Regions from separate parts of the Mangrovibacillus sp. Mu-81 genome, predicted to be linked through region 2. Evidence: riboswitches for the same ligand, from Rfam matches in the RefSeq annotation. Region 2 holds a riboswitch; the other holds the start of a gene.
What was found. Region 2 has a riboswitch for cobalamin ahead of V6B33_RS05815 (ABC transporter substrate-binding protein). Riboswitches for the same ligand answer to the same signal wherever they lie in the genome.
Positions count from the first base shown of each region.

Region 1: linked by a shared signal. The riboswitch ahead of V6B33_RS03425 (acyl-CoA thioesterase) and the one ahead of V6B33_RS05815 (ABC transporter substrate-binding protein) in region 2 are both predicted to bind cobalamin.

Region 1 is NZ_JBAJHU010000001.1:681,596-686,615, forward strand. Features, by position in the region: gene tcuA (FAD-dependent tricarballylate dehydrogenase TcuA) at 1-941, shown strand, start outside; gene V6B33_RS03420 (SLC13 family permease) at 1,030-2,391, shown strand; gene V6B33_RS03425 (acyl-CoA thioesterase) at 2,432-2,905, opposite strand; cobalamin riboswitch at 3,058-3,252, opposite strand; gene V6B33_RS03430 (flotillin family protein) at 3,441-4,970, shown strand.
Region 2 is NZ_JBAJHU010000002.1:441,587-446,606, forward strand. Features, by position in the region: gene cobS (adenosylcobinamide-GDP ribazoletransferase) at 1-656, opposite strand, end outside; gene V6B33_RS05805 (bifunctional adenosylcobinamide kinase/adenosylcobinamide-phosphate guanylyltransferase) at 653-1,222, opposite strand; gene V6B33_RS05810 (iron chelate uptake ABC transporter family permease subunit) at 1,298-1,429, opposite strand; gene V6B33_RS05815 (ABC transporter substrate-binding protein) at 1,578-2,567, opposite strand; cobalamin riboswitch at 2,700-2,885, opposite strand; gene V6B33_RS05820 (GntR family transcriptional regulator) at 3,174-3,812, shown strand; gene V6B33_RS05825 (TRAP transporter substrate-binding protein) at 4,077-5,020, shown strand, end outside.

The sequences.
Region 1 (5,020 bases), on a different contig from region 2:
GTGTTGTCGTCCAACAGGGTGAAAATGAGATGACTGTTGAAACAACCGGAGTTATTCTGGCATGCGGGAGTCTGGAAGCAGACAAAAAACTTCGAAGTAAACATCTCGGTGAAGAATGGGAAGCAGCGATCGTCCGTGGTACTGAATACAATACGGGTGACGGGATTTCGATGGCGACAGCTATTGGGGCAGAGAAGTTTGGGGAATATTCCGGCTGTCATTCGATAGGGACAGACTTTAATGCACCAAAAGTCGGGGACTTCAATAAACCAGGGGATATTTATAAGAAACATTCCTATCCTCTGAGTATCATGCTGAATAAAGAGGGGAATCGATTCGTAGATGAAGGCGCTGACTTCCGGAATTATACATACGCAAAATATGGCCGGGAAATTCTGAAACAACCTGACCATGTTGCTTATCAGATTTACGATTCTGAAGTACGTCCACTTCTACGAAAGGAATATGACCTGGAAGAAGCCACCTGTTATAAGGGTGAAACCCTCGTTGAGCTAGTCGATCAGTTATCTGTGGACAAACAGCAATTTCTAAAAACGATCGAAGAATATAATCAAGCCGTTCAAGCAGGGGAATACAATCCGACAGAGAAAGACGGGAAGAAGACAGCCGGCTTAAACCCTGAAAAAACGAACTGGGCATTAAAGATTGAAAAGGGCCCTTTCTATGCATACCCGGTGACGTGCGGAATTACCTTCTCATTCGGAGGTCTGCATGTAAATCCATCAGGAGAAGTATTGAAAAAAGGTAGTGAACCATTGTCAGGGTTATTCGCTGCGGGAGAAATGGTTGGGGGAATCTTCTATCACAACTATCCTGGAGGGTCGGGATTGATGTCAGGAGCGGTTTATGGGAAATTGGCAGGTTCCACTGCTGCCCGCTATGTACTTGGCCATAAGCAGGATACAAAGATTACGAATTGATCTTTAGTGGTTGAAAAGAAAGGAAGTCACCTGAATATCGGTGACTTTTTCCTTTTGGATGAAGACTTCATAGATGGGAGTTAAAACAATGAGAAAACCACTACTATTGGTCTTTACATTAGTCATGTATGGGTTGTTTTTTTTGCCTGTTTTTGGGTGGGATGACAAATGGAAAGCAATCGCGGCTCTTATTATCATTCAAATATTATGGATAGGCAAAGTCTTTCCGCTTGCTTTCAGTTCTCTGATATTCATTCTGCTTCTTTCATTCCATTTTTTCTCTTATGAACAAACTCTGAGCTACTTCAGTTCGGGAATTGTTTGGTTGTTATTCTCGACATTCATCATTTCATCATCCTTTATTGAAACAGGACTTGCAAGCAGGGTATCTCTTTATATGCTAAGGCTCTCCAGGGGATCCGGAAAAGCATTGATTTTCATTTCTTTCTTGTTGATGCTTGTGCTGTCCATTCTCATTCCTTCTAATGTCGGAAAGGGAAGTCTGGTGTCCTCTGTCCTGGACAGTTTAATGAAAAGTCTAAAGAAAATAGGGGACGTATACCATTTAGGTAAATCCTTGTTTATAGGGATTGCTTATCTGGCTGCTATTTCAGGTGCTTTTGTTGCTACGGGGGCAAGCTCTACGATTTATGCGTTCGGGATCATGAATGACGTATCCCCCGATTTGAACTACTTAAAATGGTTTATGTTATTCGGGATTCCGGTTTTGTTGTTTATTTTCATTCTGTGGGGGATCTTCCTGTTTATATTCCCTCCAGAAAAAATAAACAGAAAGCTCCTAATGAAGTTAATTGAGGACAAGATCGGTGAATTGGGACCTGTAAGCACGAATGAAAAGAAAGTCATGATCATTATAGGGGGGACATTGATCTTATGGGTCACCCAGCCATTACACGGGTATTCCATTCCCCAAATCGGTCTGCTCGGTGCTTGCGTGACTGTACTTCCTTACGCGGGGGTGTGGGGATGGGAGCAGGCAAGAAAGTCCATTGACTGGGATTTGATCCTCTTTTTTGCTTCGACATTAATGGTATCAGGGATGTTGATCCGAACCGGTACAATCGATTGGATGGCTGCCGCTTTGAATCATATTCTTGCAGGTCATTCCCCTTGGGTAGTCTCTCTGATTCTTGTTATTAGTACAAGCATCATTCGAATTGTGTTTGTGAATATATTAGGTTTCTTGACAATCATGCTTCCATTGGCTATCACGATTGGAACCTCGAACCCGGCTTTATCGCCTTTGCATATGGCAATGCCTGTGTTCCTTGCCTGCGTGCCGGGCTTCTTTCTAGTCACCCAGTCTCCTGTACATTTGATCAGTTACACGTATGGTTATTTTACAGATAGGGACTTGCTTAGGGTTGGTTGGATAGCGTCAGTTGCATGGGCTGGTGTCATAGCAGGTTCAGTGTTTTTTTATTGGTAGGCAGCAGGGATGAACAGCAAATCGTTCATCCCCTTTTTTATTACTTGATCAAAGCCCGATTCTTCCGATGTTCCTTCCGCTTGAGAGCGGTGTTGAACAGCCGGGTCTCTTCCTCTGATTCTGGAATGACTTTCGGTACGGGCTTTGGTTTTCCGTTTTCATCAACGGCTACCATCGTAAGAAAGGATTCAGTGGTGAGGGTCTGGATGCCTGTCAGTAGATTCGTAGAGTATACCTTTACATAAACCTCCATTGAAGTCCTTCCCGTTGAAGTCACAATTGCTTCAAGGCCCAGTGCGTCGCCGACTGTTGCAGATGAAAGAAAGTCAACCGAATCAATGGAGGCGGTGACCACTACGGAGCTGGAATGTTTCATGGCGGCAAGTGCAGCTATTTCATCAATATAAGCTAATACCTTTCCTCCAAAAATCGTCTGCATGTGGTTTGTGTCCGGCGGCAGTACCAATTTAGTCTGGATCGTACGTGAACGTTCAGTTGGATAAGCGTGTTCCATAACCTGTCATCTCCTCATCTGTCTTGAATATAAAAAAGCATCTCCCTTTTATAACGAGGAGATACTGCTATTCCAGACGAACAATCAAGATCCATTGATACCAGATGTGTTGTTCCATATAGCGTAACACCCTCCTATCTCCCGTAGGAACTCTGTGTTCTTCCCGATTGGCAGGTTTCCTGGCTCGGCATCTTCGATAGCTTATCCCTTCCCATTTCCTAAAAGAAAACAGTGGGCATCATAAGAAATCTCAGCCTTACAGTGGCGGGACCGCGTTGGATTTTCACCTACTTCCCTTTTAAGAAGAGTGTCAACAGACTCTCTTCACCAATGAGCAATTATGAAATTTGCGAACGCTATTATTCTACCATATTCGACGTCTTCCATCCTTACTTTGTCAATAAAAAGGGAATATACTGATATTTTCCCAATTTTTATGAAACCTTTAGTGATCGTGATCCGTAGATAGTCATATAACCATTATAAAAGCAGAGAAGAGTATGACTGCTAACTATTATTCAGGGGGTAGGTAAGAATGGGTTCACTAACTGCAATCGGAGTAATTATGTTCCTTATTCCTGTATTGATCGTAGCGGCGATCGTTGGGATCGCGTATTATTTCTGGATGAGATTCCGCTATCGTACTGCTAGATCCAATCAGGCATTGATCATTACGGGTCCGAAACTCGGGGATCCAGAGAAAGAGACGAATATTTTCACCGACCAGGAAGGGCGTTCCATGAAAATCATAAGGGGCGGTGGATACCGCCTGAGACGATTCCAGACGTCTACGCCTGTTAATCTGACTTCTTTCCAATTGAAACTGTCCACACCGCGTGTCTATACAAACGGAGGCGTGCCGATCGTGGCAGATGCCGTTGCAATGGTCAAGGTGGCCGACACGCTAAACGGAATCGCTAACTATGCGGAACAATTCCTTGGTAAAGATCAGAAGGAAATCGAAGATGAAATTATTGAAGTACTAGGAAGTAATCTTCGTGCAATCTTGTCAAAAATGACCGTGGAAGATATCAACAGCAACCGTGAGAAGTTTAACGCCGACGTATCGGAGATCGCCCAGAAGCAGCTTGATCTGATGGGCTTCAAAATCACTTCTCTCGGCTTGACGGATATACGCGATGCCGATGAGGAAAATGGATACTTAAAAAACCTTGGCCGGCCACGAATCGCCGAAGTCCGCAAGCAAGCTGAAATTGCGGAAGCAAATACTGAACGAGAGACGCGGATTCACCGAGCCCAGACCGACCAGGAAGCGAAGGAAGAAGAGTATAAACGCCAAATTTCCATCGCAGAGTCCAAAAAGGAAAAAGACATCAAAGATGCGGCATTCAAGGAAGAAACAGAACGTGCACGGGCGAAATCGGAGCAATCCTATGAATTGGAAAAAGCCAAGCTTTCCAAAGAAGTAAAAGAAGAAGAATTGACGCTTCAATTCCTTGAGCGTGAACGAGCGGTTAAGCTCGAGGCAGAGGAATCGAAAGTGCGTCAAACCAAAGCAGACGCCGAATACTATGAGACGACCCGTAAAGCTGAAGCAGAAGCGCGTAAAGCTGAAATCGACGGGGAAGCGAAAGCGAAAATCCGCCGTGAGGAAGGTTCAGCTGAAGCGGATGTCATCAGACAGCGCGGTAAGGCAGAGGCGGAATCACGTAAACTGCTGGCTGAAGCAATGGAGAAACACGGAGACGTCATCATTACAGAAAAACTGATCGAAATGCTTCCTGTGTTTGCAGAGAAGATCGCACAGCCTCTCAACAATATTGATTCGGTGAAAATCATTGATTCCGGTAATGGTCAGGGCGTCCCATCGTTTGGAAGAAGCATCACAAAAACGATGGTGGATATGCAGGAGCCGTTGAAGGAAATGACAGGGATCGATGTTGGTGAACTGTTAAGGTCTTATGCAAATAGACGGCCGGAAAGACCCTTTCAGCAGCCGGCAATTTCAGAATCGACAGCAGAGGAAGAGGCTGCCCCTGCTCTAAGTGCTGATAAGGGGGAATCCCAAGAGGAAATGAGGACAGGTAGAGGGGATGAATCATAGTCTGTATTCATGAAGCCTTCCTAAAAAGTCTTGGGTAAAAAAGGCGAATT
Region 2 (5,020 bases):
GCAGCCAACGTGAACAGCAAGAACAAATCGGCTATATTCGGCAATAACCAAAGGAAAATGACAGCAATCAGAACATAAGGAATCGAATAAGTCAGCAGGTACACGGGACTTGTGTGCTGTTTAAAGTAATGCGCCATCCCTTCTTCCTTGGCCGTTTTTCCTGTTACCATCAGGATTCCCATGATCATTCTGCTGAAAAAAGGAATGACCCCGATCATGGATGCCAGAACTAAAGAATCTAACATCATACTTTCATAGATAAATAGGAAGCGCGCAGACAACAGAACGATGACGGATATAACAGCAAATGCTCCAGCCCGCGGATCTTTCATGATCTCCAGACGTTTCTCTTTATCCTGATAGGAAAAATAAGCGTCAGAGGTATCCATCCAGCCGTCAAGGTGTATACCTCCTGTAAGGATAATCGGCAACACCCAAACGATAAAGGCAAGTGCCAGAGAGGAAAGGTTCGTCCACTCATTCAAGCAATAAAGGAGGCTGCCCATGATACCGCCCATAATCAACCCGAGTACCGGAAACATCATGACGGTCCTTTTTATCACGTTTCGATCCATTTTTATTGAAATCGGAATTGGCAGACTTGAGAAAAATTGAAGGCTGACCAGCAATCCCAATACATAACCTTTGACATTCATTCTGCCGGTAGTCCCCTTCCTTTTTTCAACACTGGAATGCCGTTCTTAACTGAATAGGCTTCAGTTGCAATTTCAACGAGTTTTTGGTGAGCCATTCCCAGAGTTTTCGTAAAACTTTTCACAAAGTCATCAGCAGCAACCGGTTCGCAAAAAACATCGTTGCTGACAAGGATGAGCTTGCCGGCATTCTTGGATAGTTTCTTAACATCCTCAACGATCTTTTCTGTCAACTTTTGTTCATTGATCGATTCTGCTAAAAACATTTCATTAGTCAGCAAAGTCGTCACACAATCAAGCAATACGATATCTTTGGAGAAGAAGTTTTCAGACAAAGAACCAATATTCACCGGGCATTCCCAAGTCATCCAACTATGCTCCGATTTTTCTCTGTCCGCCTGATGCCTTCTTATCCTTTGACTCATCTCATCATCCAACGCCCTGCTGCAGGCAATATAATGCAGGGTTGCTTCAGGCACGGCAGATTGATAAAATTCTGCCCTGCTTTCGGCGAAAGAACTCTTTCCGCTGCGCACTCCTCCACATATAAAAATAATTTCTGCCGTCATTTGGTTATCCCTCCATCGCTAGGTACATTTTCAGCGTAAATTCGCCACGAACATCATCGCTCCGACTGAAGCACCTTAGGAACCCCCAAAAATATAAGGGTCAGCCAAAGGATTCCTCGATAAACATTGAAAAGCGGCTCCCGCAATTGCGAGAGACGCTCCAACAAGAAATGCCACCAGTGCCCGGACCAGCTTGATACGATTCACGATAATGATCTACATTTGACCTTCAGAATGCAGGACAGGGTAACGGAAAATCTTTGCACCGGGGATCGAAAGAATATGAGATACCGGGAATGAAATCGTGCCCATCTAAATACCTGTCAGCAGTGAAAATATGAAGCTCCATACGAAACTATTCCTTGAATACATCCGGATAGACCGCTTTTGCAAGCTCCTCTACTCCTTGTACCAGCCTCGGGCCGGTTCTCGTTACTAAATCCGAGTGAACATCATATACTTGTTCATTTTTGATGGCAGGTACACCCTCCCATCCCTCTCTGCTTAACACTAAGTCTTTCGCATTTTCTGTGTAATACCCATAAGTGGTGAGGATGACATCGGGATTCAGGGCGATGATGGCCTCTTCATTCATCTTCACCCAGCCTTCTTGTTCTGCAGCTGCATTATCTGCATTAATCAACGTAAGCATTTCATCCATGAAGGTATTACTTCCAGAAGTGAAAATCTCTGGTGAAGGAGACACTTCTACAAAAACGCTCTTTTTCTCTTCTTCTGGAACTTGGGCTGCTTTATCTTTCACCGCCTGAAGATCATCTTTCATTTTCCCGATGGTTTCTTCGGCCTGTTCATCAGCACCTGTGGCCTTGCCGATCATTTCAATAGTAGAGTAAACTTCTTCGAAACTTTTAGCGTCTTCTATGACCAAAACAGTGATACCAGCGTCTCTTATCTGCTGGAGAGCATCAGTTGCCGATCCCATTACCGAACCATGGGCAAGCACCAGATCAGGTGATAAGGAAAGGATTTTTTCTACATTGAACTCCATACCGCCGATCTTTTCTTTTTCAGCCGCTTCAGGAGGATAGTTATCAAATTCTGATACACCTACAATTTTATCACCCAGCCCTAATTCGAAAGCAATTTCGGTATTACTCGGGATAAGAGATACAATCTTTTCCGGTTCTTCTTCAATCGTTACCTCATTATCCAACGCATCCTTGATTGTTACAGGAAAAGCTGCTGATTCCTGGTTTTCAGCTTGCTCCTTATCTGCTGAATCAGCTCCAGCGTTTTCATTATCTGTGTTTCCGTTACTTCCGCAACCGGCAATGACGCCGATAGAAAGCAGCGATGCAAGCAATAACAAGTTAATCTTTTTCACTTTATGTTCTCCCCTTTTTCATCTTAAACTAAAAAAACATCTCTTCCTGAAGAAAGAGATGACGTGTAAAAGGCATATTTTGATTCAAATTCAAAATTGATGCGATTTACACCTTCCCTATCCTCGTAGGCTTTTGGTGCACGGTAACAGGCAGGTCTCCTGGCTTATGGTCATTGCCCGCTGTTCCTTCCCATACAAATGTACAGTGGTATTAACAGCCGGCTCCCAAATTACAGTGGCGGGACCGCGTTGGAATTTCACCAACTTCCCTATTATGACTTCAGTTCGACTAAAGTCACCTGTTTACGACAATATGTATTAAATTTTCCGCTAGCTAGATTATACACAAGAAAGGTTGTAAGGGGAATCATTTTGCAGAATATTATTTTAATAGAATGGGACTGGGACAAGGGGACAGGTCCCTTGTCCCAAACGAACGAACCAACCTACCTTTATTTATGGGACGGGGGACCTGTCCCCCTGTCCTTCGAAGCAGGGGGACGGTTTAACCGCCCCTCTGCTTCCCATTGCAACCCACAATTATATACAATATAATTCATCATATATAATCTCACGAATCTAAAACGATAAGGACGGTCGGTTAAAATGGCGAATCCAAAAAAAGTGAACACGCTTGTTTCCCTCAAAGATGAGGTGAAAGAGAAACTTAGAGAGGATATTATTATGCTTAAGCTGGAGCCTGGCGACCGCATTGTAGAGACAGAAGTGGCAAAAAGGCTCGGGATTAGTCAAGTGCCGGTAAGAGAAGCACTTAGAGGCTTGGAGGAAGAAGGGCTCATTAATACGATCAAGTATCGGGGTGCCTTTGTCTCTGATATAAACCAGGTTGAAATGTATCATATGTTTTCATTAAGAGCAAAAATTGAAACAGATGCTATTGAAGCGATTCTTCCGCATCTAACCAAAAAAAACTTCGGTGAATTATATGATATCGTGGACAAAATGAAAAACGGCGAGAACGATTATGCTGTTCAGTCGCGGTTGGATATGGAATTTCATCGTACAATCATTGAATGGGCAAATGTAGATGTATATTTAAGAATTTGGGGAATGTTAACGAATCATATTCGAAGATACATCACGTTATTGAATCCAAAGGTTCGAATCCTTCCAGAGGAAGTACATCAATATCATCAAGCCCTTGTGGAAACGCTGGAAGAAAGAGATGTAGAGAAAGCTAAAAACGTTTTTAAAGAACATATTATGAAAATGGTTGAAAAATAGACTTAAACAAAGACCCCTATCTATAGCTTTATTTAAAGATAGGGGTCTTGACGTGTCGTTTTAAATTATATATAATCACAAATATTATATATAATATTAAATCTGAATTTTCACAATTGGTTGTTGAGTCGTTAGCAAAGGGGGAAAATAAAGGATTTTTTATGAAGCCTTTTGTTAGCGGTTACATTTTTAAGAATTTCACTTCAGTATCTGCAGTATTCTCATGCTGTTTCATACAGTTACATTAAAAAAGGGGGAATAAGGATGAATAAGAAGTTCAATGTTTTTAGCTTGCTCATTGCAGCTGTCTTAATGATTGGGTTAGCAGGTTGTGGAAAAAGTGCCGGTGGATCCGGTGACTCCGATACGATTACGTTAAAGCTGGGTCACAATCAACCGATATCTTCACCATTCCATGCAGGGGCGGAAAAATTTGCGGAATTAGTATCAGAAAAATCGGATGGGAAAGTGAAAGTCGATGTCTATCATGACAGTCAACTGGGGGATGAAGGAGAACTCGCTGCAGGTACGAAGATGGGAACAGTGGATATCTCTCTTGTGGCCACTGGAAGTGTGACACAATATTATCCCCGTTATTCCATGTTTGATCTGCCTTTTCTCTTTAGGGACTACGATCATGTAGATAAAGTATTACAAGGTAAAGTTGGGGAGCAGCTTGCAAGTGAAGCGGAAGAACAAGGCGGCTTTAAAGTGATGAGCTACTGGGAGTCAGGGTTCAGGCACTTTTTAAACAGTAAACGTCCTTTGGAATCACCGGAAGATCTGGAAGGATTGAAAATCAGAACACCTGAATGGCCGGTATTAACTTCTGCCACAGAGACGCTTGGGGCAAGTGCAGTACCTATGCCATTTTCCGAGCTTTACATGGCCGCACAGCATGGGGTTGTGGATGGGCAGGAAGGACCTATATTTGCCATAAAAAGTTCGAAGATGTATGAAGTACAAGATTACATGGTCTTAGATGGTCATACGTATACAGCCATGCTGCTTATTATGAACCCTGATAAATTTAATAGTCTTCCGAAGGATGTCCAGGAGGCACTGACGGAGGCATCGAAAGAAGCCGGCGATTATGAGAGAGAGCTGATTCGTGACAATGAAAAGAAAGATATTCAATACCTTAAAGAGGAAGGTGATTTAACAATAGAAGAAAACCCGGATAAAGAAGCATGGAGAGAAGCCGTTGA